Regions from separate parts of the Thermoanaerobacter brockii subsp. finnii Ako-1 genome, predicted to be linked through region 2. Evidence: riboswitches for the same ligand, from Rfam matches in the RefSeq annotation. Region 2 holds a riboswitch; the other holds the start of a gene.
What was found. A riboswitch is a leader RNA that binds a small molecule or an ion and turns the genes downstream of it on or off. The one in region 2 is predicted to bind S-adenosylmethionine.
Positions count from the first base shown of each region.

Region 1: it holds a riboswitch for S-adenosylmethionine, as region 2 does, so the genes downstream of both, THEBR_RS06750 (methionine ABC transporter ATP-binding protein) here and metK (methionine adenosyltransferase) in region 2, are expected to answer to the same signal.

Region 1 covers NC_014964.1:1,348,034-1,360,263, reverse strand. Annotated here, with positions in the region: gene THEBR_RS06760 (MetQ/NlpA family ABC transporter substrate-binding protein) at 1-10, opposite strand, end outside; gene THEBR_RS06755 (methionine ABC transporter permease) at 43-696, opposite strand; gene THEBR_RS06750 (methionine ABC transporter ATP-binding protein) at 689-1,723, opposite strand; SAM riboswitch class I at 1,793-1,915, opposite strand; gene thpR (RNA 2',3'-cyclic phosphodiesterase) at 2,169-2,717, shown strand; gene THEBR_RS06740 (Rqc2 family fibronectin-binding protein) at 2,742-4,454, opposite strand; gene THEBR_RS06735 (Chromate resistance protein ChrB) at 4,652-5,179, shown strand; gene THEBR_RS06730 (MFS transporter) at 5,195-6,325, shown strand; gene dapF (diaminopimelate epimerase) at 6,417-7,241, shown strand; gene THEBR_RS06720 (YicC/YloC family endoribonuclease) at 7,287-8,159, shown strand; gene remA (extracellular matrix/biofilm regulator RemA) at 8,172-8,465, shown strand; gene gmk (guanylate kinase) at 8,475-9,098, shown strand; gene rpoZ (DNA-directed RNA polymerase subunit omega) at 9,095-9,307, shown strand; gene coaBC (bifunctional phosphopantothenoylcysteine decarboxylase/phosphopantothenate--cysteine ligase CoaBC) at 9,319-10,518, shown strand; gene priA (primosomal protein N') at 10,569-12,230, shown strand, end outside.
Region 2 covers NC_014964.1:1,816,631-1,828,860, reverse strand. Annotated here, with positions in the region: gene THEBR_RS09140 (Gmad2 immunoglobulin-like domain-containing protein) at 1-1,091, shown strand, start outside; gene yyaC (spore protease YyaC) at 1,096-1,608, opposite strand; gene THEBR_RS09130 (hypothetical protein) at 1,704-2,243, shown strand; tRNA gene THEBR_RS09125 (tRNA-Pro) at 2,401-2,476, shown strand; tRNA gene THEBR_RS09120 (tRNA-Val) at 2,481-2,556, shown strand; tRNA gene THEBR_RS09115 (tRNA-Tyr) at 2,578-2,663, shown strand; gene THEBR_RS09110 (rubrerythrin family protein) at 2,800-3,303, shown strand; SAM riboswitch class I at 3,416-3,520, shown strand; gene metK (methionine adenosyltransferase) at 3,578-4,765, shown strand; gene recD2 (SF1B family DNA helicase RecD2) at 4,965-7,172, shown strand; gene THEBR_RS09095 (ComF family protein) at 7,299-7,988, shown strand; gene THEBR_RS09090 (TIGR03826 family flagellar region protein) at 8,027-8,443, shown strand; gene THEBR_RS09085 (flagellar biosynthesis anti-sigma factor FlgM) at 8,505-8,780, shown strand; gene THEBR_RS09080 (flagellar protein FlgN) at 8,797-9,273, shown strand; gene flgK (flagellar hook-associated protein FlgK) at 9,284-10,726, shown strand; gene flgL (flagellar hook-associated protein FlgL) at 10,743-11,636, shown strand; gene THEBR_RS09065 (DUF6470 family protein) at 11,641-12,198, shown strand.

The DNA.
Region 1 (12,230 bases), 470 kb from region 2:
ACTTTTTCACATCAATCTCCTCCTTTATTAAAAAAGTAAAATTTACCGATTTTTTGACAGCTGTTTTACTAGTACATCTCCTATGAGTTGAATTAGCTGTACCATAGCTACCAAAATTGCTACGGTATAAAGCATAATGTCGAGCATAAATCGCTGATATCCATATCTTACTGCTAAATCTCCTAGCCCACCACCTCCTATAACACCTGCCATGGCAGAATATCCCACTAAATTTATAGTAGTTATGGTAATCCCTGCGGCTATTGAAGGTAAAGCCTCGGGGACTAGCACCTTGGTTATGATTTGAAGGGGTGAAGCTCCCATAGACTGGGCTGCTTCAATGATACCGCGGTCTACCTCTCTTAATGCTGTTTCGGTAAGCCTTCCCATAAAGGGAATAGCCGCTACCGAAAGGGGAACAATCGCTGCGGTGGTCCCTATAGCTTTCCCTACAAGCAATCGTGTAAAAGGTATAAGCACGATTAAAAGTATTACAAAAGGCACAGAGCGAAAAATATTTACAATAGTGCCTAGTATTTTGTTTAAAAGTTCGTTTTGCAGTATCTGATTCCTGTCGGTTACCATCAGCAGGATTCCGAGGGGTACCCCGAAAATCGTTGCTATGAACGTTGACACCGCCACCATGTAAATAGTTTGCCATGTGGCAACCAGCAACAAGTTTATAGTTTCAGACATTTTCAATCACCTCCACGTCGAGTCCCAAATCTTTTAGATATTTTAAAGCAGCGTCTGTTTCACCGTTTTTGCCTCTTAGCTCAACTATAAGAGTACCGTAGGGCATACCCTGGATGTGGTCAATGTTTCCATAGAGAATATTGGTGTCAACATCAAATTTTCTTATAATGTTTGATATGACAGGTTCTGTTGTAATTTCGCCGAAAAAGGCAATTTTAATAATTTTGCCTTCCAAGTGTTCGTGGGACAAGTTTTCAATCCTATCTTTTAATTCCTTAGGCATTTCTGATAAAGTTACAGATTTCAAAAAATTTCGTGCGGTTTCTGTTTGAGGTTTTTTAAATACTTCAATAAGAGGTCCCTGTTCTACCACACGACTTTTTTCAATAACTGCTACTTTATTGCAAATTTGTTTAATGACATTCATTTCATGAGTTATGAGAACTATGGTGATTCCCAGCTCCCTATTTATATCTTTTAAAAGATTTAAAATAGAAAGAGTTGTTTCTGGATCCAGCGCTGAAGTAGGTTCGTCACAAAGAAGAACTTTCGGATCATTAGCCAGGGCTCGTGCTATACCTACCCGCTGTTTTTGACCGCCTGAAAGCTGAGAAGGATAGTTGTCGGCCTTGTCGGAAAGCCCCACGAGCTCTAAAAGATTTTCTACTTTTTTATCGATTGTCCTTTTGTCCAGCCCGGCAATCTCCAAAGGAAAAGCCACATTGCCTCTGACAGTTCTGGATGATAACAGATTAAAATGCTGGAATATCATGCCTATTTTTTTTCGCATTTCTTTTAATTCAGAGGGAGAAAGCCGAGTCATTTCAACACCATCTATCTCAATTGAACCGAAAGTTGGCTTTTCGAGCATATTTATGCAGCGCAGGAGAGTACTCTTTCCAGCACCGCTCAGACCTATAATTCCAAAAATATCGCCTTTTTCTATGTTGAGGTTGACGTCTTCCAAAGCCCTAACATTTCCTGAAGCTGAATGATAAACTTTTGTAAGATTTCTAATATAGATCATAGAAAAACCTCCTTTCCCAAAATAAAAATAAAAAATCCTCTTCTGACAGTACGAAGAGGTTTTTAAATCCTCTTATCTGCCAGAACTCAACGTTCTGCAGGAATTAGCACCGTGCAGCCGCATGTTTAAAACTTTCGGCCACCGGTTGCCGGGTTTCATCGGGCCAGTCCCTCCACCTGCTCTCGATAAGAGTTTTTATTTTATTATTCACTTTAGCAATTTAATTAGATAATAACATCAACATAAACATTTGTCAATAGGTTAAAAAAGTCATGATGTAAGTTATTTAAAAAATCATAAAGCTAACAGAAACAGAGGCAAGAAAAATATAGCAATAGTCTATTTGAGATGGATTTTTTTTGCTTCTATTTGCTATAATTTTGAGGAGGACAATGAAAGTTTTAATACAATTATTTCCATGGAAATAGAAAAAAGGAGGAGTGCTATGAGAACGTTTATTGGAATTGATTTAGATGAAAAATCAATAGGGAAATTATCAAGTTTTCAGGAAGAGTTAAAAAATTATACGATAAAAGGAAGATGGACTCATAAAGATAATTTCCATATTACTTTAAAATTTCTAGGGGAAATAGAAACAGAAAGTGTAATGAAAATAAAAGACTCTCTTGAAGTAGCAGTAAAAGATATTAGTCCCTTTTATATAAAATTTGACAAAGTAGGATTTTTTAAGGGAAATGGCGATATGCGAGTATTGTGGGTAGGTACAGAAGAAAATTCCTTTCTTAATAAACTGCATGACAATATAGATGAGGAATTATATAAAATTGGCTTTGAAAAAGATAAAAGAAAGTTTACTTCCCACATTACCATTGCCAGAGACATACGTTTAAGCATTGACATAGAAGAAGTAAATAGTCTTTTTGAAAAACAAGAAAAAGGAGCAATTTTAGTAGATACAGTTTTTTTGTATGAGAGTGTTATACAAGAAAATAGAAGAAAATATATTCCTATATTTAGTGTGCCTTTAAAATAAGAAGTAAGATGCCTAAAAAGCATCTTACTCTGGGTCTACATAAAGGGTCTTTTGGCTTGTATATATTACAAAACCTGGTTTTGCGCCAGAAGGTTTTTTTACGTATTTTTTTAAGGTATAATCAACAGGTACATTTGAAGAATGTTTCGCTTTGCTATATTTGGCGGCTAATTTTGCAGCTTCAATAAGAGTTGTTTCAGGCACAGGTTTGTTATTTGTCTTGATTATGACGTGAGACCCTGGCATGTCTTTTGTGTGAAGCCATATATCGTTAGGATTTGCGAATTTTAACGTTAGATAATCGTTTTGAGTGTTGTTTTTCCCTATATATATGTCGAAACCGTCTGAAGATACTACATGTAACGGTTGAGAAAGAGTTTGCCGTGATATTTTTTTCTTTTGCTGCTTATGTATATACCCTTGTTCAGACAGTTCATTTTTTATTTCCTCTATTTCTGATGGTAATGTACAATTTTCCAAGTTCACTAGTTGACCTTCTAAATAAGTTATTTCCTCAAGAGTATCGGATATTTGTTTTTCTATTATTTTATTGGCATTTTTTAACTTGCTGTATTTTTTAAAGTATCTTTGTGCATTTTCTGAAGGGGAATATTTTTTGTCAATGGGTATTTCAATTTCTTCACCAGTGTAATAGTTTATGGTTTTGAAGCTTTCCATTCCTTTTTTTAACAAATGCATATTTGCTGTTATAAGTTCGCCGTAAAGTCTAAAAGTGTCAGCATTTTTTGCTTCGTTTAATTCTTGTTGAAGTTTATCTAATTTGTTATAAAGTTTTTCTAAATTGTTGTTGATGATTTTTCTTAAATCCGAGGACCTTACTTGCAAATTTACTATATTTGCTTTTTCACTGAAAAATTTACAAGCAGCTTTGTTCACTGTAGGGAAAAAAGTTTTTGTAATATATTGAGATAAATCAATACAAGAAAAGTCAATTACTTCATTTTCCTGAAAGGCAATGCAAGGTTTTAAATTTAAGCTTAAAACATCTTCATATATTTTTTTTATGTTTTGATATAGATTTTCAATTTGCTCATCTTCTATTGATTCTACAAATCTGTCAGATATATTACATCTAAAAGTAACTTCTCTTGCCAAAGTGGGGCTAAATCCTTGTAAAATATCTACTAAGGTTTTTTCAATTTTTTTTGACTTGTAGTTATTAACAGCTTCTTTAAAAGAAGGTAGCGAGAGATTATTTATATTTAACTTTTCCTGCAGTGGTGGGTAGACATATTGCCTCCCAGGTAGTACTTCTCTTACTTTACTCATATCGGAATATACTCTTTTTATGCTATCTATTATCGTTTGAGTAGCTTTGTCAATTAATATGATATTGCTGTGTCTTCCCATTATTTCAATAATTAGAGTTTTAATTGTTTGATTTTCTAATTCGTCTTTTGTTTCTATGTCGATTTTTACTATTCTGTCAAATTCTACTTGTTTTATATCTATTATCCTGCCGCTTTGAAGAAATTTTCTCAATAGCATGCAAAACATTGGAGGCTCAGCAGGATTTTCTTTATTTTCTTCTGCAAGATATATTCTTGGATAATTTGCATTAGCAGACAATAGCAGTTTATAGTTTTTACCTTTATTTCGTATTATAAAGATTAATTCTTCTTTTTCAGGTTGATATATTTTATCAATTCTTCCACCAATAATTTCTTCTTTTAGTTCTTTTATTATTGCATGTAAAGTTATGCCGTCCAAAGCCATAGTATAACCTCCAGATTTTATTGTATATAAAAAGTATACCATGAAATCGAAGGGTTTAATAGTGAAAAATTGATTGTATTGATTTTAGTTGTAACATTTGTTACAATAAAACAAGATGTAAAAATAGGAATTAAAGTTTAATTGCCATAAGTAGAAAATTGAAAAGCAAGAGAAAGAAAGATAGAGGAGGTGGAAAGTTGAAGTGGTTACTTTTTGTGTATAAGGTCCCAAGTGATTCGTCAACAGCTAGGGTTACTATATGGAGAAGAATAAAAAAAATTGGCGCTTTGTATTTACAACAGTCTGTATGTATTGTGCCTTACATGGAAAGGTTTTTAAAAGAAATAGAGAAGCTAAAGGATGAAATTAAAGGCTTTGGAGGAGATTTTAAAGCCTTTGAAGTAGTGGCCCTTGATGAAGAAATAGAGAAGGATGTGATAGAACAATTTAATCATCAAAGGAGGGAAGAATATAGTGAAATAAAGGAACAATGTGAAGAGTTTTTTAAAGAGATTGAAAAAGAGATAGCAAGAAAAAATTTTACTTTTGCAGAATTAGAGGAAAATGAAGATGAGTTGAATAAGTTATATAAGTGGTTTGAAAAAGTAGCCCAAAGAGATGTGTTTGAGTGTGAAATGAAAAAAGAGGTTAAGGATTTATTAGAAAAAGCCAGTCGAGACTTTGAATATTTTGCTTCATTGGTTTATGAAAATAATAAAGAGTGAAGGGAGGCATTTTAATTGTTAAATGTAATTATTTTGGGGTTGACAAGTCTTCTTACAGATATATCTACTGAAATGGTATATCCTTTGATTCCACTTTTTCTCACCTCTCAACTGGGGGCAAGCCCGGCAATAGTGGGTATCATTGAAGGTTTTGCAGAAAGTTTAGCTAGCATACTTAAAGTTTTTTCAGGGTACATATCTGATAAAGTAGGTAAAAGAAAACCTTTAGCTATAGCTGGATATTCTTTTTCCACTATAGGAAAAATGTTTTTGTATTTTGCTACTTCATGGGGATGGGTGTTTTTAGGTAGAACTAGTGACAGATTTGGAAAAGGAATACGAACAGCCCCGAGAGATGCTTTAATTGCTGAAGCTGTAGATAAAGATAAGATCGGAAGAGCATATGGACTTCATAGAGCATTGGATACCTTAGGGGCAACGATTGGAATTGCTTTAGCCTATTATTTTTTGACTTCTTACAAAGGGAATTATAAGGCGGTTTTTATGTATTCTTTAATACCAGCTTTTTTAGGAGTTTTTGTGCTGTTTTTTGCTAAGGAAAGCAAAGTAACAAATCAACTTTCAAAAAAGCTTTCATTTTCTTGGAGAAGTCTTGATAGACGCCTTCAAATGTTTTTAATAGTTATTTTAATTTTTGCCTTGGGTAATTCCTCTAATCAATTTTTGCTTTTAAGGGCGAAAAATGTGGGATTTAGCGATTCGGATGTTATACTTTTGTATTTGGTGTACAACATAGTTTATATGATTTTTTCGTATCCTATGGGAAGATTGTCGGATAAAATAGGAAGAAAGAAACTTCTCATCATCGGCTATTTCCTTTACGGAATAGTGTATTTGGGATTTGCTGTTTTTGGCTTTAAAAGTGCTATGTGGATATTATTTTCTGTTTATGGTTTGTACATCGCTTTGACTGAGGGTGTTGAAAAAGCTTTAGTTGCGGAGATTTCTCCACCTCATTTAAAAGGTACAGTTATAGGGCTTCATGCTACTTTTACAGGCATTGGCCTTTTACCGGCTTCTTTTATAGCGGGAATACTTTGGGATACATTGGGAGTAACTGCACCTTTTTATTTTGGCGGAATTATGGGAGTTTTGGCTGCTATTGGCCTTATGATCGTTTTATGATTGTTTTCCTCACATTTTCTTAAAATATCTAACCAAATTAGCCTTTTTTGTGTTATAATATCCTTGAAGATTAGAAAATGGAGTGATATAGGTGAAATTTACTAAAATGCATGGATTGGGAAATGACTTTATAGTAATTGAGGCTCGAGAAAATGTAGATTATAGTGAATTAGCTATTAAACTTTGTGATAGGCATTTTGGTATAGGGGCGGATGGTCTTTTAGTCGTTGAGCCTTCAGGAATTGCGGATATTAGGATGAGGATTTTTAATGCAGATGGTAGCGAAGCAGAAATGTGCGGTAATGGTTCTAGGTGTTTTGCAAAATATGTTTATGAAAGAGGGATAGTAAAAAAAGAGAAAATGGCAGTGGAAACCTTAGCGGGAGTGATTATGCCAGAAGTTTTTGTAGAAAATGGGAAAGTAGAAAGTGTAAAAGTTTACATGGGTAGTCCTATTTTTGAGGCTAATAAAATACCTGTAAAAACTGATAAGCAAAAATTTATAAATGAGCCGGTAAAAATAGATGGGAAAGTTTATAAATTAACTTCTATAAGAGTAGGAGTGCCTCATACTATTGTTTTTGTAAAATCCTTAGATGAAAATATGATTAAAGAATTAGGTCCTAAAATTGAAAAATCTTCCATTTTTCCTCAAGGTACAAATGTGGATTTTGTAAAAGTAGAAGATAAAGAAAATATTTCTGTAAGGACTTGGGAAAGAGGTGTGGGGCTTACTCTTGCCTGTGGAAGTGGTGCCTGTGCCTCTGCAGTAGCTTCAGCAGTTTTAGGTAAGACGGAGCGAAATGTCAATGTCCATTTTAAAGGTGGTAAACTTTTAGTAGAATGGCTGGATGACAATAGTATTTATTTATCTGGAAGTGTGGAAGAAGTCTTTAGAGGCGAGATAGAGCTTTAGTTTAATACAGAGAGAATTTGACTATAATAAGAAAAAGGTGATATGATGATAAAAAGCATGACCGGTTATGGAAGAGGTGAGATTAAGGAAAAAGGCTATTATATAACTGTGGAAATTAAATCTTTAAACCACAGATTTTTAGACATAAATTGCAGGATGAATAAACTTTTAAGTGGACTTGAAGAAAAAGTGAGAGAATTTGTTTCAAAGCAGATTGCGAGAGGGAGAATAGAATTAAATATTGGTTTTGAAGTGTATGAAAGAAGTATTAATGTTATAGAAATTGATGAGAATCTTTTGTCAGAATATCTTAGAGTTTTTACTGATGTAAAGTCTAAATTTGAATTAGAAGGATTTATAAAGGTAAGTGATTTAGTGTATCTGCCGGAAGTTATCAGGGTAAAGAATGAGGATTTGGATTTAGAAGAAATATGGGAGTTATTAAAACTGCCATTGGGAGAAGCTATTAATAACCTCATTGACATGAGAAACAAAGAAGGTATAAAATTATACGATGATATAGTTAATAGAATGGGCAAAATTTCAGATATAGTAAAAGAGATTGAAGATTTGAGTTTTGTAATGGTAGAAGATTATAGAAAAAGATTGGAACAGCGTATAAGAGAATTGGGGGTAGATATAGACCCTAATAGGATGGCAATGGAAATAGCAATTATTGCTGACAAGTCATGTATTGCTGAAGAAATAACAAGGCTTAAAAGCCATATTATTCAATTTAAAGATTCTTTAAAAGAAGAAGGTTCTATAGGCAAAAAATTAGATTTTATAGTTCAGGAGATGAATCGTGAAGCGAATACGATTGCTTCAAAGTCAATAGACTATAGAATTTCTAACAAAGTCATTGACTTGAAAAATGAGATTGAAAAAATTAGAGAACAAGTTCAAAATATTGAGTAGGGAGGAAAAAGTATGTCGATTAAATTAATAAATATTGGTTTTGGCAATATAATTTCGGCGAATAGATTGGTGGCAATAGTCAGTCCAGAATCAGCACCTATAAAAAGAATAATTCAAGAGGCAAAAAATAGAGGTATGCTTATTGATGCTACATATGGTAGAAGAACAAGAGCAGTTATAATAACTGATAGTGACCACATAATACTTTCTGCTGTTCAACCAGAGACCGTAGCTAATCGTCTCAATTCAAATAAAGAGATATTAGAGGACACTTTAGAAGAAGACGAAGAAGAAGAGGAAGAGTAGGGGGAATTTGTGTTGTCGAAAAAGAAAAAAGGGTTACTTATTGTGCTTTCTGGGCCTTCAGGGGCAGGAAAAGGAACCATATGCAAAGCCTTGATGAAAAAAGAGAAAAATTTAAAATTGAGTATATCTGCCACCACCCGTCAGCCAAGAAGCGGGGAAATAGAAGGGAAAAACTATTTTTTTAAATCGGAAGAGGAATTTGAGAAAATGATAGAAAATGATTCTTTTTTAGAATGGGCAAAGGTATACGACCACTACTATGGAACACCGAAGGATTTCGTGTTAAAAAATTTAGAAGAAGGAAATGATGTAGTTTTAGAGATAGATATTCAAGGAGCTTTAAAAATAAAAGAGAAGTTTCCAGAAGGAGTGTTTATTTTCATATTGCCTCCTTCAATGGAAGAATTAAAAAATAGGATTAAAAAACGGGGGACAGAGACAGAAGAGGAGATAATAAAAAGATTTAAAAGTGCTTATGAGGAATTAAACTATGTTTCCAGGTACAATTATGTAGTTATAAATGATAGTGTAGAAGAAGCGGTTGAAAAAATTAAAGCTATAATTATTGCAGAGAAATGCAGAGTTGATAGAAATAAGGATTTGTACTTAGAAATCAAGGAGGGGTTGGTATGATTTTATATCCATCAATTGTAGATTTAATGGAAAAAGTAGATAGCAAATATACTTTGTGTTCTTTAGTTGCAAAAAGAGCAAGACAGCTTATTGCTGGTGACACTAAATTAGTAGACATAGATTCTGATAAACCTGTAACAATTGCTACAGAAGAAGTAAACAATGGACTTATTACTTATCAAAGACCGAAAAAATATGGAATAAAATAGAGGGTGTTGAAATGAATACAAGCAAAAAAAATGTAGTATTAGGGGTTACAGGAGGTATAGCAGCTTATAAAGCTGCAGACCTTACATCTCGACTCGTAAAAAAAGACATAAATGTGGATGTCATAATGACAAAGGAAGCTACAAATTTTATAAATCCTCTCACTTTTGAGGCTTTAACTAACAATAAAGTAGTTGTTGATATGTTTGAGGATAGGAAATATTGGGAAATTGAGCATATTTCTTTAGCAAAAAAAGCTGATGTATTTGCAATAGTTCCTGCAACCGCAAATATTATTGCTAAAATTGCTCATGGGATTGCAGACGATATGTTAACTACTACTATTCTTGCTACAAAGAGTCCTGTACTAATTGCTCCCGCCATGAATACAAACATGTATACCAATCCTGTGACTCAAAAGAATATTAAAATTTTAAAAGAATATGGTTTTTTATTTGTGGAGCCAGCTGCCGGAAGGCTTGCTTGTGGAACTTATGGCGCAGGAAGATTGGCTGATGTAGAGGAGATTGAAAAAGCTATTTTAGAGTTATTGGACAATGAGAAAAAAAGAGATTTTGAAGGGAAAAAGGTGTTAGTAACAGCAGGGCCTACTCGAGAGCCTCTTGATCCTGTAAGATACATTACAAATCGCTCTTCGGGTAAAATGGGCTATGAGATTGCAAAAGCTTTAGTGGAAAGAGGGGCACAAGTGATTTTAATTTCTGGGCCTACTTATATAGAGGTACCTAAAGATGTGACTTTTATTCCTGTAGAAACAGCGGTAGATATGTACAATGCTGTCATGATGCACCTTAATGAAGTAGACATTGTCATAGGGGCTGCAGCTGTTTCTGACTACAGACCTAAAGAGATGAAAAAAGAAAAGATAAAAAAAGATGAAGAGAAATTAACTATTGAATTAGTTAAAAATCCAGACATAATGTATGAAGTAGGACAGAAAAAAGGAAACAAGATTTCGATAGGTTTTGCTGCTGAAACTACTAATTTAGTAGAATATGCACAAAGAAAGTTAAAGGAGAAAAATATGGATTTAATAGTTGCAAATGATGTAACTCAAAAGGGAGCAGGTTTTGAAGTAGACACGAATATAATAAAAATCATAGATAGAGATTTAAACGTAAAGGAGTATCCTTTGATGACAAAGATAGAAGCTTCTCATGTGATATTAGATGAAATAGCTAAATTGTTGTAAGGCCTTTCGGCTTTTTTTATTTGGTAAATATTTAACAGGCGGAGGTTGCCATGTTTGCCGAGGTCGTTGTAGACATTAAATCTTCTAATACTGACAGGGTATATACTTATCGTATTCCTGAAGGAATGAATGTAAAAATTGGGATGAGGGTATCTGTCCCCTTTAATAATAGGTTTATAGAGGGATATGTAATAAGTATTACTGACAAGGCGTCTTATTCAGTGGATAAAATAAAGGATATCCATAGGATTTTAGACAGCTATAGCATATTTGATGAAAAAATGATTGAACTGGCTAAGTGGATGAAGGATTATTATAAATGTTATTTTTCTGAAGCTCTCCAGACTATAATGCCTGTAGGGATAAAGCAAGGGGAAAAGAAAGTAAAGGTTGTGAAAATAAATATTGATGAGATACCTTCACAGCTTTCCAAAAAGGCGCCAAAGCAATACGAAATATTACAATATTTAAAAAATAGAAGTCCTATTAGGCTTTCTGAGCTTGTCAAGGTGCTCAATATAGACTATGGAGTTATAAAAAGTTTACAAAATAAAGGGTATATAGAAATTTACGAGGAAGAAGTATTGAGATTTAGTGTAAAAGATATTGAAAAAACTAAGCCTCTATTATTGACAGAAGAACAACAAAGAGCTGTAGAAGAGGTTAAAAGGTCTATCTTGACAGGCACTTTTGATAAATATTTGCTTTTTGGTGTAACAGGAAGTGGCAAAACTGAAGTTTATCTTCAATTGATAGATGAAGCTATAAAAATAGGCAAAAGCGCTATAGTTTTAGTACCAGAAATCTCATTGACGCCTCAGACTATTGAAAGGTTTGTGAGTCGATTTGGCAATAGAGTGGCTGTAATTCACAGTGGCCTTTCACCGGGAGAACGTTTTGATGAATGGAGAAAAGTAAAAAATGGTTTAGTGGACGTAGTAGTTGGTGTGAGAAATGCAGTTTTTGCTCCTTTTAATAATCTTGGCCTCATTATAATTGACGAGGAACATGAGACCACCTACAAACAATCAGACTTAAGACCTAAATATAATGCTAAAGAAGTGGCAGAAAAGCGGTGTGAAATAGAAAAAGCAGTTCTGGTTATGGCCAGTGCTACTCCTTCTTTAGAGACCTATTATAAAGCTAATAAAGGAGAATATAAACTTATAAGACTTACAAAAAGGATTAATGTTTCTATGCCGCAGATAGAAGTTGTCAATATGAGTGAGGAATTGGCAAGCGGAAATACTTCAATATTTAGTCGCAAATTATTTTCCTATATAAAAGAAAATCTTAAAAGGAAAGAGCAAACTATTCTTTTTTTAAACAGAAGAGGATACTCTTCATTTGTTTCCTGCAGAGATTGCGGTTATGTGCCTAAATGTCCTAATTGTGATATTTCTTTAACTTATCATTTTGAAGATAAAAAATTGGTTTGCCATTATTGTGGTTATGAGGAGACTATGAAAGATACATGTCCTAAATGTGGAAGTAAAAGGATTAGGTATTTAGGCATAGGGACCGAAAGGGTAGAAAACGACATAAAAAAGTTTTTTCCTAATGCAAGAGTTTTGAGGATGGATGTAGATACCACAAGAAAAAAAGGGTCTCATGAGAAAATTTTTTATGACTTTAGAAATGGTAAGGCAGACATTCTAATCGGTACGCAAATGATATCTAAAGGCTTTGACATTCCAAATGTTACGTTGGTG
Region 2 (12,230 bases):
AAGAGAGTGACAATGAGCAGATAGACAAACTAAAGGTTGCTGCTCTTGTAAATGTATTAACAGATATTCCTAGTGTAAACAATGTTCAAATTTTAATAGAAGGGAACAAGGTAGATGCAATAGGAAAATACAAAATAGGTTTAGATCCTTTAAAAAGAATGATATTAGTAGGCGATGTATACAATAACCCAGAGAGGATAAAGAAATTACAAGAAAGAGCAGATTTAGGGAAAGAAACATGGCGTTTTGACCCTATTCAACTTCTTAGAAAAGAGGGAGGTGTAATAGGTTTAGGAAGTCAAAATGAGCTGACATTAAAAAAGAAAAGTGATGGGACAGCTGATATAGAAGCAGTACATGACAATAAAGTATATAGCATAAAATTAATTCAACCTCTTGGAGAAGGAGATAATTATATATGGGTTATTAGCAATGTATCGGCTGAGTTCACTCCAATACCTGAGACAGATCCTTTAAAAGGTGAATCCTTTATTTATGGAAAAGTAAAGGCTATTGATTATGCAAATAGAATTATTACTATTGAGAGGGAATACCAGGATGCTCAGGATTTAAGAAATGAAGCGGGACCAGATATAAAAGTACTACCGAATGCTATTATCCACTTCATGGCAAAGGTTAGTTATGACCCTGAAGGGGGAATTAAATATGCTGAAAGGGATATCAGCTTTTCGGAAATAAAAGTAGGAGACGAATTAGGTATAATACTTACGAAAGACAAGGAAGCAAGAGCGATAATTGTTTCAGATAACAGTAGCATTTCTTATGAGCTTAATATAAAAGTAATGGCTCCAGCCAAAAATGATGTGGTTTCAAGCCCCTTCAAAGTAATAGGAAAGGCAAGAGTATTTGAAGGAGGGGTAAATATAAGGCTAATTGGTAGCAATGGCAATATTTTAAATGAGAGTTTTGTCCAAGCAACTGACGCTGCTCCTTCTTGGGGGGATTTCGAAGCTATAATTTCCTATAAGCCTTTAAAAGAGCCGCAAAATGGGATTCTTCAAGTTTTCTCTTTAAGCCCTAAAGATGGTTCTATACAAAATTTAGTTTCTATACCTTTAAAATTAAAATAAAAAATTATGAATGTTTCAAAGCTAAATAAATTCCTTCTGCTATTGTTTCTGCAATATCAAAAACAAAGCCTAATCTAATTGAATTTAATGGCAATGAGTCATATACATCGACAATGCCTACTATTGAAATATCTCCAACAGGAGGAAGCATTTTCCCCACCCCTTTTCCAGGGTACAGTGGGGCTTTTTTTATTGAGATTTTTCCTATACTTTCTTTGTCTCCCAAAGAAGCATCTATAGCTATAATTTTACTATTAGGATGCTTCTTTTTTATGTATTTTATATTTTCTTCTAAGTTTATAGCGTGAATTGGCCTCTTTAAGGTACCGTAAACAAAGTAAGTTGGTGGAAGTGATTTTGTTAACAGATTTCCTACGATAGGACCTAAGGAGTCGCTTATAAATTTATCTGTACCAATACATAAAAAAACTGAATTAGGGCTTAAATAGGAATTTAAAAAATTAGCTATGAAATAAACGGCGTTATCATCATCATATTTAAGCCTTAATTCTTCCATAATTGAAGCCTCCCTTTTTAATAATAAACTGAATTAAAAAATTAAGGGAAGGAATAATAAATGTGTACAGTTAAAATAATGGGAGGTTTTCAAAAATGAAAAAATATACAGTTTACATAATTCTAATCGCGGTATTTTTGTCAGCTACTACTATGTTTATGTTAAAAACATATTTTAAAGAACATAAGAATAAGGAGGAAATTAAAACTTTTGATGAAGTATATCCCGCAGGGAAACAGATGTGGGATAGGGAAATAGAAAATGTAGAAAAATATAATGAGTCTAAGACTACAAAAATTTCAAGAGAAGAAGAAAAATATTCAAGCCAAGCTCTTGAGCAAAATGTAGATAAAACTACAACACAAGAAAATGAAAAAGATAAAAAAGAAAAAGTGATTACTGTAGAAGAAATATTGGAAATACAAGATAAAATGGAAGCTTCTCAGAAGGCAAAGGTAATGGAAATTTTACAGAAGTTAGGGAAAGAGGATATGGATAAGATTATGAAGATGGCAGAGAAAGGATTAACAAAGGAAGATAATGAAAGATTATTAAACATATTGAAAAATAAACTTTCTTCCGAAGAGATAAATTATCTTGTAGAAATAGCAAATAAATATTTTGCCGCGAAATGACCTTATGTGGTATTTTGTGCAGACACTTTAAAATATGACGTATTCTTAAAAAATTTAAAGATTGCAAGCGATAAATCAATAAAACGGCCATTTTTAAGCTTTTATGCCTATTGTGAAATTTCATTTTTTCTATTATAATTTATTTCGTCACTGATGTCGGGATGTGGCGCAGTTGGTAGCGCACGTGCTTTGGGAGCATGGGGTCGGGGGTTCAAGTCCCTCCATCCCGACCATTGTGGTCGTATAGCTCAGCTGGGAGAGCACCTGCCTTACAAGCAGGGGGTCATAGGTTCGAGTCCTATTGCGACCACCATTTTCAAAAATTAAATATTGTGGAGGGATACCCAAGTGGCCAAAGGGGGCAGACTGTAAATCTGTTGGCTGTCGCCTTCGATGGTTCGAATCCATCTCCCTCCACCATTGAAAAAAAGACCGTAAGGTCTTTTTTATTTTTCTCCTTCAAATGTCTTGACATGGTAAAAAAGTGTAGTATAATATTATTTGAAAGAGAAAATTATTATTTATTAATAAAAATTTAATTAGGGAGGAATCTTTTATGAGAGAAATGACGAGACATAATCTTAGTGAAGCCTATGCTGGAGAGAGTCAAGCTCACATGAGATATCAAATTTTTGCTGATGTAGCTGAAAAAGAAGGCAAACCTAATATTGCAAGACTTTTCAGGGCTATTTCCTATGCTGAATTGGTACATGCCACAAATCATTACAAAACTCTTGGAGAAGTTGGAAATACAGTAGAAAATCTTGAAAAAGCTATAGAAGGGGAAACCTTTGAAGTAGAAGAGATGTATCCTGCTTATAATGCTGTTGCAGAACTTCAAGAGGAATCTGGAGCTAAAAAAAGCATACATTATGCTATTGAGGCTGAAAAAATACATGCAAAATTGTACACTGAAGCAAAAGAAGCAGCATTAAAAGGAGAAGACATAAAGATATCAAAAGTTTACATATGTCCCGTTTGTGGATATACCTCTGTTGATGTATTGCCAGAAAAATGTCCTGTATGTGGAGTTCCTGGAGAAAAATTTGTAGTATTTTAAATATAATTTTTCAAAAAAGAGCATGTTTTGGCATGCTCTTTTTTTGATGCAAAAATATTTGACATAGTAGATAAAGTGTGCTATAGTAGACATCAGAAAATTTAATAACATGCTCTTATCAAGAGAGGTGGAGGGAAAGAGCCCGATGAAACCCAGCAACCTGTCCTATAGGACAAGGTGCTAATTCTCTCAGAAGCATGCTTCTGAAAGATGAGGGTATGTGCCTCTTCTTTTGGAAGGGGTTTTATTTTGTTTTTAAGGAGGAATAGAAAAAATGCGTAGACTGTTTACATCTGAATCAGTCACAGAGGGGCATCCTGATAAAATTTGTGATCAGATTTCTGACGCAATATTAGATGAAATTTTGAAAAAAGATCCCTATGCCAGAGTTGCTTGTGAGACTGCTGTAACTACCGGTTTGGTTTTAGTAATGGGAGAAATTACTACTCAGTGCTATGTAGATATTCCGAAAGTTGTAAGGAAAGTAGTAGAAGAAATTGGCTATACTAGAGCAAAATTCGGTTTTGACGCTGATACTTGTGCGGTTATCACTTCTATTGATGAGCAATCACCGGATATTGCCCTCGGTGTGGACAAGGCATTAGAAGCTAAAAGAGGAGAACTTTCAGATTCGGAAATTGAGGCTATTGGCGCTGGAGACCAGGGTTTAATGTTTGGTTTTGCTTGCGATGAAACAGAAGAATTAATGCCTATGCCTATAATGCTAGCTCACAAGCTTGCAAGAAGACTGGCGGAAGTTAGAAAGAACGGGACATTAAGCTATTTAAGACCAGATGGTAAAACACAAGTAACAGTAGAGTATGAAGATGATAAGCCTGTGAGGGTAGATTCTGTTGTAGTATCAGCTCAACATGCACCTGAGATTGATCACGATACTATTGAAAGAGATATTATTGAACATGTAATAAAACCTATAATTCCTGAAAATATGATAGATGATAAGACTAAAATTTTTGTAAATCCCACAGGAAGGTTTGTAATTGGTGGACCTCAAGGTGATAGCGGACTTACAGGAAGAAAAATTATTGTAGACACCTATGGCGGATATGCAAGGCACGGGGGCGGAGCTTTTTCTGGTAAAGACCCTACAAAAGTTGATAGATCCGCAAGTTATGCTGCAAGATATGTGGCAAAAAATATTGTGGCAGCAGGACTTGCTAAGAAGTGTGAAGTGCAATTAGCTTATGCGATAGGTGTTGCTACACCTCTTGAAATAGGTATTGATACTTTTGGCACAGGTAAAATATCAGATGAAAAGATTTCGGAAATTGTAAAACAAGTTTTTGATTTAAGACCTGCAGCTATAATTAGGGATTTAGATTTAAGAAGACCTATTTATAGACAAGTTGCAGCTTATGGCCACTTTGGAAGACACGACTTAGACCTCCCATGGGAGAAAACAGACAAAGTAGATATATTAAAAAAGTTGGCAGGAATATAAATTTGAAAGCCCGGGTAAACCCGGGCTTATGGCATTTTTTATATATCTTTTTTAAATGCCATAGAATTTATGTTTTGTAAACGCTTCGCTACCTTAATTATACCACAAAAATTGAAAAAAAGAAATGAATTGGCTTTAATTTGCTTTAAATATAAGGTAAAATTAAATAAAGAAAAGAATTAAAACAGGAGAATCGGCTATGATTGACATAGAGGGTGTAGTTGAAGAAATAATTTTTAGAAATGAACAAAATGGTTATACGGTTTTAGAATTAAGTACCCAAGGTTTAGTAGTCACTGCTGTAGGTTATATGCCTTATGTAAACATTGGGGAAAGAATTAAAATTGAAGGAGAATGGGTAGAACATCCTGATTATGGTGAGCAAATTAGGGTTTTAAATTATGAAACCTTGGCTCCCACCACTTTAGAAGGAATAGAAAAGTTTTTATCTTCTGGCTTAATTCCTGGAATAGGTCCTGTTACAGCAAGAAAAATTGTAAAAAAGTTTGGCGTTGATTCTTTAAATATAATTGAAACTGCACCAGAAAGATTAAAAGAAATAAAAGGTCTAAGCGATGAGAAGATAAAAAGAATTTGTGAAGCTTATGAAATGCAAAAGGGCATAAAAGAAGTGATGGTGTTTTTGCAGGGGTACGGTATTTCCACTGCAATGGCTATAAAGATTTATAAAGAATACGGAAACAACGCGATTGAAATTATTAAGCAAAACCCTTACAGATTGGCTGACGATATATTTGGAATAGGATTTAAAACTGCAGACAAAATAGCAGAGAGCCTAGGAGTTGACCCTCATTCTCTATATCGCATATCTTCTGGTACTCGATATGTTTTGATGCAGTATGCGGCAAATGGTCACACCTATGTGCCGAAAGAATTGTTAAAAAAAGAAGCAGCAAGTTTGTTAGAAGTGAGCGAAGAAGAAGTAGAGGATTCTTTTGTGCTTTTAGTACAAAATGAAAAAATACATATTGAAACTTTTGAAGATGATACTGTAGGAATTTACTATATACCTTACTATATAGCTGAATTACACACAGCAGAGAGATTGTTTAACATGACACTAATGGAAAATGAAGATTTAGGCATAGATGTCCAAAAAGAAATTAAAAATTTTGAAAAAGAAACAGGTATTTTGTTAGCAGAAAATCAAAAATTGGCTGTTGAAGAAGCTGTTAAAAATTCTGTTGTTGTCATAACGGGAGGACCAGGCACAGGAAAGACTACAATAATAAATTGTATAATACGTATTTTTGAAAAAGCTGGTAAAAAAGTGGCTCTTGCAGCCCCAACAGGAAGAGCCGCAAAAAGGATAACGGAAGCTACTGGAAAAGAGGCGAAGACTATTCATAGGCTTTTAGAATATACTTATTCGGAGGAAGAAGGGAAGGGCTTTAACAAAAATGAAAAAGATCCATTAAAATACGACGTTATAATAGTTGACGAAGCTTCAATGGTAGATATATTGCTTATGAATGCTTTATTAAAAGCCCTACCTATAGGGGCAAAACTGATTTTAGTAGGGGATGCTGATCAGCTTCCATCTGTTGGAGCCGGAAATGTCCTAAGAGATATAATAGACAGTGGAATAGTAAAAGTGATACGTTTAAAAGAAATTTTTAGACAGCAAAAGCAAAGTTTGATAGTAGTAAATGCTCACAAGATAAATAATGGAGAATATCCAACCTATAACGATAAAAATAGTGATTTCTTTTTTATAAATGCTAACACCCAAGAGGATATATTAAAAACCATATTGGAGCTTGTGACAAACAGACTTCCTAAAGCTTATGGATTTCATCCTATTAATGATATTCAAGTACTCACCCCTATGAGAAAAGGGATAATTGGTGTTCACAATTTAAATTTAGAGCTGCAAAAAGCATTAAATCCCCACGACAAAACTAAAGCCGAAAAAATAATGAAGGAGTTTGTCTTCAGGGTGGGGGATAAAGTGATGCAAATAAAAAATAACTACAAGATAAAATGGAAAAAAGGCGATGAAGAAGGAGAAGGAGTGTTTAACGGAGATATAGGAATAATTCAATCAATAGACGAAGAATTACAGGAATTGACTGTATATTTTGACGACGAAAAATTTGTCACTTATGACTTTTCTGACTTGAATGAACTAAATTTGTCTTATGCTATAACAGTACACAAAAGCCAAGGCAGTGAATTTCCTGTTGTCATAATGCCAATTACTTATGGACCCCCTATGCTATTAACAAGAAACCTTTTGTACACTGCCGTTACAAGGGCGAAGAAATTGGTTATTTTGGTAGGTCAAGAGAAATATTTGAAATTTATGATTGACAACAATAGAATCTCAAAAAGATATTCAGGGCTTCTTTCAAGGCTTAAAAAAGCACTTTTGTATGTAAACTAAATATTACGATTTTACACAAAATAGAGGAAAATTTACTGTAAAATGATAATTTTTTAATTAATTTTAATTTAATAATGCCGATATAAAATATAAAAGAAAAGTGAATTGCAATAAGGGGCAATAAAGATGATTTTTTTAGACCTTTTATTTCCACCAAAAACAACCTGCATTATTTGTAAAACTGTTATAAAAACAGGGTATTTATGCGACAAATGCAAAAGCACATTAAAATTTATTGAGGGTAATAGGTGTAGTATTTGTGGTAAACCAATAGACTATGAAGGAACATGTCCTGATTGTTTAGAACATGGTCATGAATTTAAACAAAATATAAGTCCTTTTGAATACGATGGTGTTGTAAAAGACTTAATAGGGCGGTTCAAATATTTCAAAGAGAGAGAATTGGCACCTTTTTTTGCAGACTATATGGCTGATGCAGTTAAAAAAATGAACTGGCCTATAGATGTCATAGTACCTGTTCCTCTTCACAAAATTAGACTTGACGAAAGAGGTTACAATCAGTCAGAACTTTTAGCAAGAGAACTTTCTTATCGATTGAATATTTTTATGTCTAAGGCTTTAAGAAGAGTGAGAAATACAACAACCCAGACTGCTTTGCACAAAGAAGAGAGGATAGAAAACGTAAAGGGTGCTTTTAAAGTGACTTACAAAGATACTATTGTTGGGAAAAATGTGTTACTGGTAGACGACGTGTTGACAACAGGTGCTACTTTGGACGAGTGTGCCAAAGTCTTAAAAGAAAATGGGGCAAAAGATGTATATGTGGCTACCATAGCAACGGGTAAAAATATGTAATGGGGTGTTTGAAGTATCAAAAAGGGGGATGAAAGGAAATGGAAATAAGAAATTGTAAAAGGTGCGGAAGGCTTTACACGTACACAGGAATTGACCTATGTCCAGTGTGCTATAGACAGGATGAAGAAGATTTTATGAAAGTGAGGGATTATTTAGATACACATCCCTCGGCTACCATGCTGGAAATATCTCAAAATACACAGGTTTCTACAAAGAAAATAATGGATTTTTTAAAGGAAGGCAGGCTTATTTTAACCTCTAATAACGTCAATATAGGTCTTAGGTGCGAAAGATGTGGTAAACCAATACTTACAGGTAGGTTTTGTGACGAGTGCAAAACCAAATTAGCTAAGGAATTAATGAAAGGCTATTCGATTCAATCCGATGACAAAGAAGAAGAAAAACAAACAGGAGAAAGACTGTACGTTTATGAGAATCAAAAAAAGAAAAAATGATTTTTATATTAAACTTTTAAATTATTAAGTCGATATTAGTAGTAGTACGGGGGTGTTAAAAATGAAAATTTATAACAACAACATTGAAAAAATAATGTCAGTTTATCGAGTAGATGCAGTAGAAAAAGTTGCTAGCAAGAAAGCGGAGATAAAGGATAAAGTTGAGATATCAGAAGAAGCAATTAAACTTGCACAAAGTTCAAATGAATTTGAAAAGATAAAGAATCAAAAGATTGAAAACATAAAGGCAATGCTGAGTGCTGGGACTTACAATGTAAAAGCTGAAGATGTGGCGGATGCTATTCTTAAGGGAATATTGTTGAATAAAAAAATTTAAAAAGGGTGTGCTGGCAATGGCTAATAGCCAAAAGCTTGTAGATGTATTAAGGGGAGAAACAGAAATTTACAAAGTTTTATTAGACTTAGCGATAAAAAAAACTGATATTATAATTGCGGGAAAAATAAAAGAATTAGATGAAATAGTGCAAATAGAGAAGCAACTTATAAAAAAACTAATGGAATTAGAAGAACAAAGAGAGGATATATTGGAGAAGATTGATATAGAAGGCAAAATGACAATAACCGACTTGATAGAATCAATTTCTTCAGAAGAAGCAGAAAACCTAAAAGATATCAAATATAATCTGACTAATATTTTAAAAGAACTTGAAGAAAGAAACAAATTAAATGCTGCTTTAATTGAACAAGCGTTAGAATATGTAAATTATTCTATTCAAACAATATCAAGTGCCTTAGAAAGTGATGATGGTGTTTATGGGAATAATGGCAATATAAAAAAATACACCAGCCTAATTGACAAAAAGGCATAGGGGGATGAAGATGTCTACTTTTCAAGGATTAGAAATAGCAAAGACAGGATTGTTTGTAAGCCAAAAGGCTTTGGATGTTACTGGACACAATATTGCTAATGCTAATACCCCTGGGTATACTCGTCAAGTAGTAGATATGGCCTCAATTGCACCACCCACTACTTTTGGTATGTATGACCAATGGGGAAAAGCCATAGGAGAAGGCGTAAAAATACAGGATATAAGGCAAATCCGCGACCAATTTTTAGACAACCAATTCAGAAGGGAAAATAAATTTTTGGGTGAATGGGAAACAAAAGCGCAAGTTTTAGCTGCTGTTGAGGATATATTTAACGAACCTTCGGATAGCGGAATAAACACAGTGCTTAATGACTTTTTTAATTCCCTTCAAGAGTTATCCAAGAATCCAGAAAGTTTGACGGTAAGAGCAGAAGTTAGAGAAAGAGCTATTGCTCTTGCTGATACTTTTAATACTGTATATCAGCACCTTTATGATAAATTGAATGAATTAAATTCTACCATACAAAGTAGAATTGCAGAGATAAATTCTTATGCTGAGAGAATAAGTAAATTAAATAATGAAATATATAGATTTGAACTTACCGGACAAACAGCAAATGACTTAAGAGACCAGAGAAATCTTCTTGTTGATCAACTTTCTAAACTTGTCAATATCACTACATATGAAGACTCCAATAGAAATTTCAGAATCGATATAGCGGGACAAGCTTTGGTAGATGGGTCAACTGCATTTACGATGAGTCTAAATAATACAGGTGCTGTGGTATGGGATTTAACAGGGGCACCTGTAAACCCTTCAAGTGGTATATTAAAAGGCTTACTCGATATGAGAGATGGAGATGGCACCAACGGGATAAAAGGAGTACCCTATTATATAAATGAATGGAATAAATTAGCATATAGTATAGCACAAGCGATAAATGAAGTACATAAAGCAGGTTATGGCCTTGACGGTTCTACAGGAATTCCGCTTTTCACTGATTTTACTACTCCATATGATTCCACAGTTCAATATGCGAAGTTAATTAAAGTAAGTTCAGATATTCTTGCAGCAGATGGACTTGAGAAAATAGCTGCTGCATCAAGTACGGCTACTCTTCCGGGCGATAACACAAATGCATTAAAGCTTATTGCTTTAAGGGATCAAGGCAATGCAGTGCTGAATGGAGCCACATTTGATGACTTTGCAAGGTCTTTAATATCAAATCTTGGAGTGGATGCACAGCAAGCAAATTTAATGCAAAAAAATCAGGAATTCATGGTAAAACAAATTGATTTAAACAGACAATCGGTATCTGGTGTATCTTTAGACGAAGAGATGACAAACATGTTAAAGTATCAAAAATCCTATGCTGCTTCTGCAAGAGTGATAACAGCCATTGATGAACTTTTAGATACTCTTATAAATAGAATGGGTATTGTAGGAAGATAAAAGGCGGGTGTAAAAAGTGAGAGTTACTGATGGTATGCTTGTGACAAATTTTTTGAACAATTACCACAATAACCTTGAAAAATTACAAAAAAATCAAAACATGTTATCTACAGGCAAAAAAATATCAAGGCCTTCTGATGATCCAGTTGCCGTAGCTACCAGCTTGCGGATTAGGACAGATATGGCAAGAAACGACGCTTATACCAAAAATGCTGATTATGCAAAATCGTGGTTAGACATTACTGATTCTGCTTTAAATCAATTGGGTGACCTATTGCAGCGAACAAGAGAATTAGCCGTCCAGGGTGCGAATGGAACTTTGACGCAGGCTGATATGCAAAAAATGGCTAACGAGATAGAGCAGTTAAAAGCGCAAATGATACAAGTAGGGAATACCCAATACAATGGAAGGTATATATTTGCAGGCTTTAAAACAACCACACAGCCTTTCAGTGAGGATAACAATTCTTATAATGGTGATAATGGCCTAATAGAGTTTGAAGTAGGAGCAGGGGGAAATAAAATAGCTGTAAATGTACCGGGAGATAAAGTTTTTGATGTAGATTTGACAGGAACTTCTCAACTTCTTGTTATGATGGATAATCTAAAAAGCGCTTTAGACTCAGGAGACCATCAGGCTGTAAGCAATTTAATAGTTGATGTGGATAAACAGATGGAAAATGTATTGGCAGTAAGAGCAGAAGTAGGTGCAAAATCAAACAGAATTGACCTTATACAAAATAGGCTCCAAGATGATAACTACAATTTCACAGCGCTTCTTTCAAAAAGTGAGGATGCAGATTTGGCACAAGTTATTACAAATCTCAAAATGGATGAAAATGTGTATAGAGCATCACTAGCTGCGGGAGCTCGTATTATGCAACCTAGTCTTATAGACTTTTTAAGGTGATAATATGAATATAGTAATAAATCAAACTTTTGGCAGGATAGGTATAGACACTACTCCTGCCCAAATTTCTATACAAAGCCCAAAAGCAGACCTTGAAATAAAACAAATACCTGCAAAAATGGAAATAGACCAAAAACTTCCTCAGGTACATATAGATCAGTATCAGTGTTTTTATGAATCAGGGCTTAAAAGTATTTTTGACCTTGTCCATGATGAAGCCCAGATGAGCAAACAAATAGCTCTTGAAGCAATAGGTAAAATTGCTGAAGAGGGGCGTTTTCTTGCCTCTATAGAAAACCATCAAAATGCTATTGCAGAGTTAGCTAAAAAAGCGATGGAGCATGAGGTTACATTTACAATTGACCTCATGCCAAAGTCACGACCCAAAATATGGTTTGAAGGATATTTAAAAATAAGTTGGGAGTTAGGCGGTGTAGAAATAAAAGCAATACCTCATAAGCCTCAAATATCTGTGATACCGGCACATGTAAATATATATATGAGGCAATATCCATCAATAAAGATACAATATGTAGGAAATAATCTTGATAGAAGGATATGATCTTATATCATACGTCATCCTAAGCCGGAGGA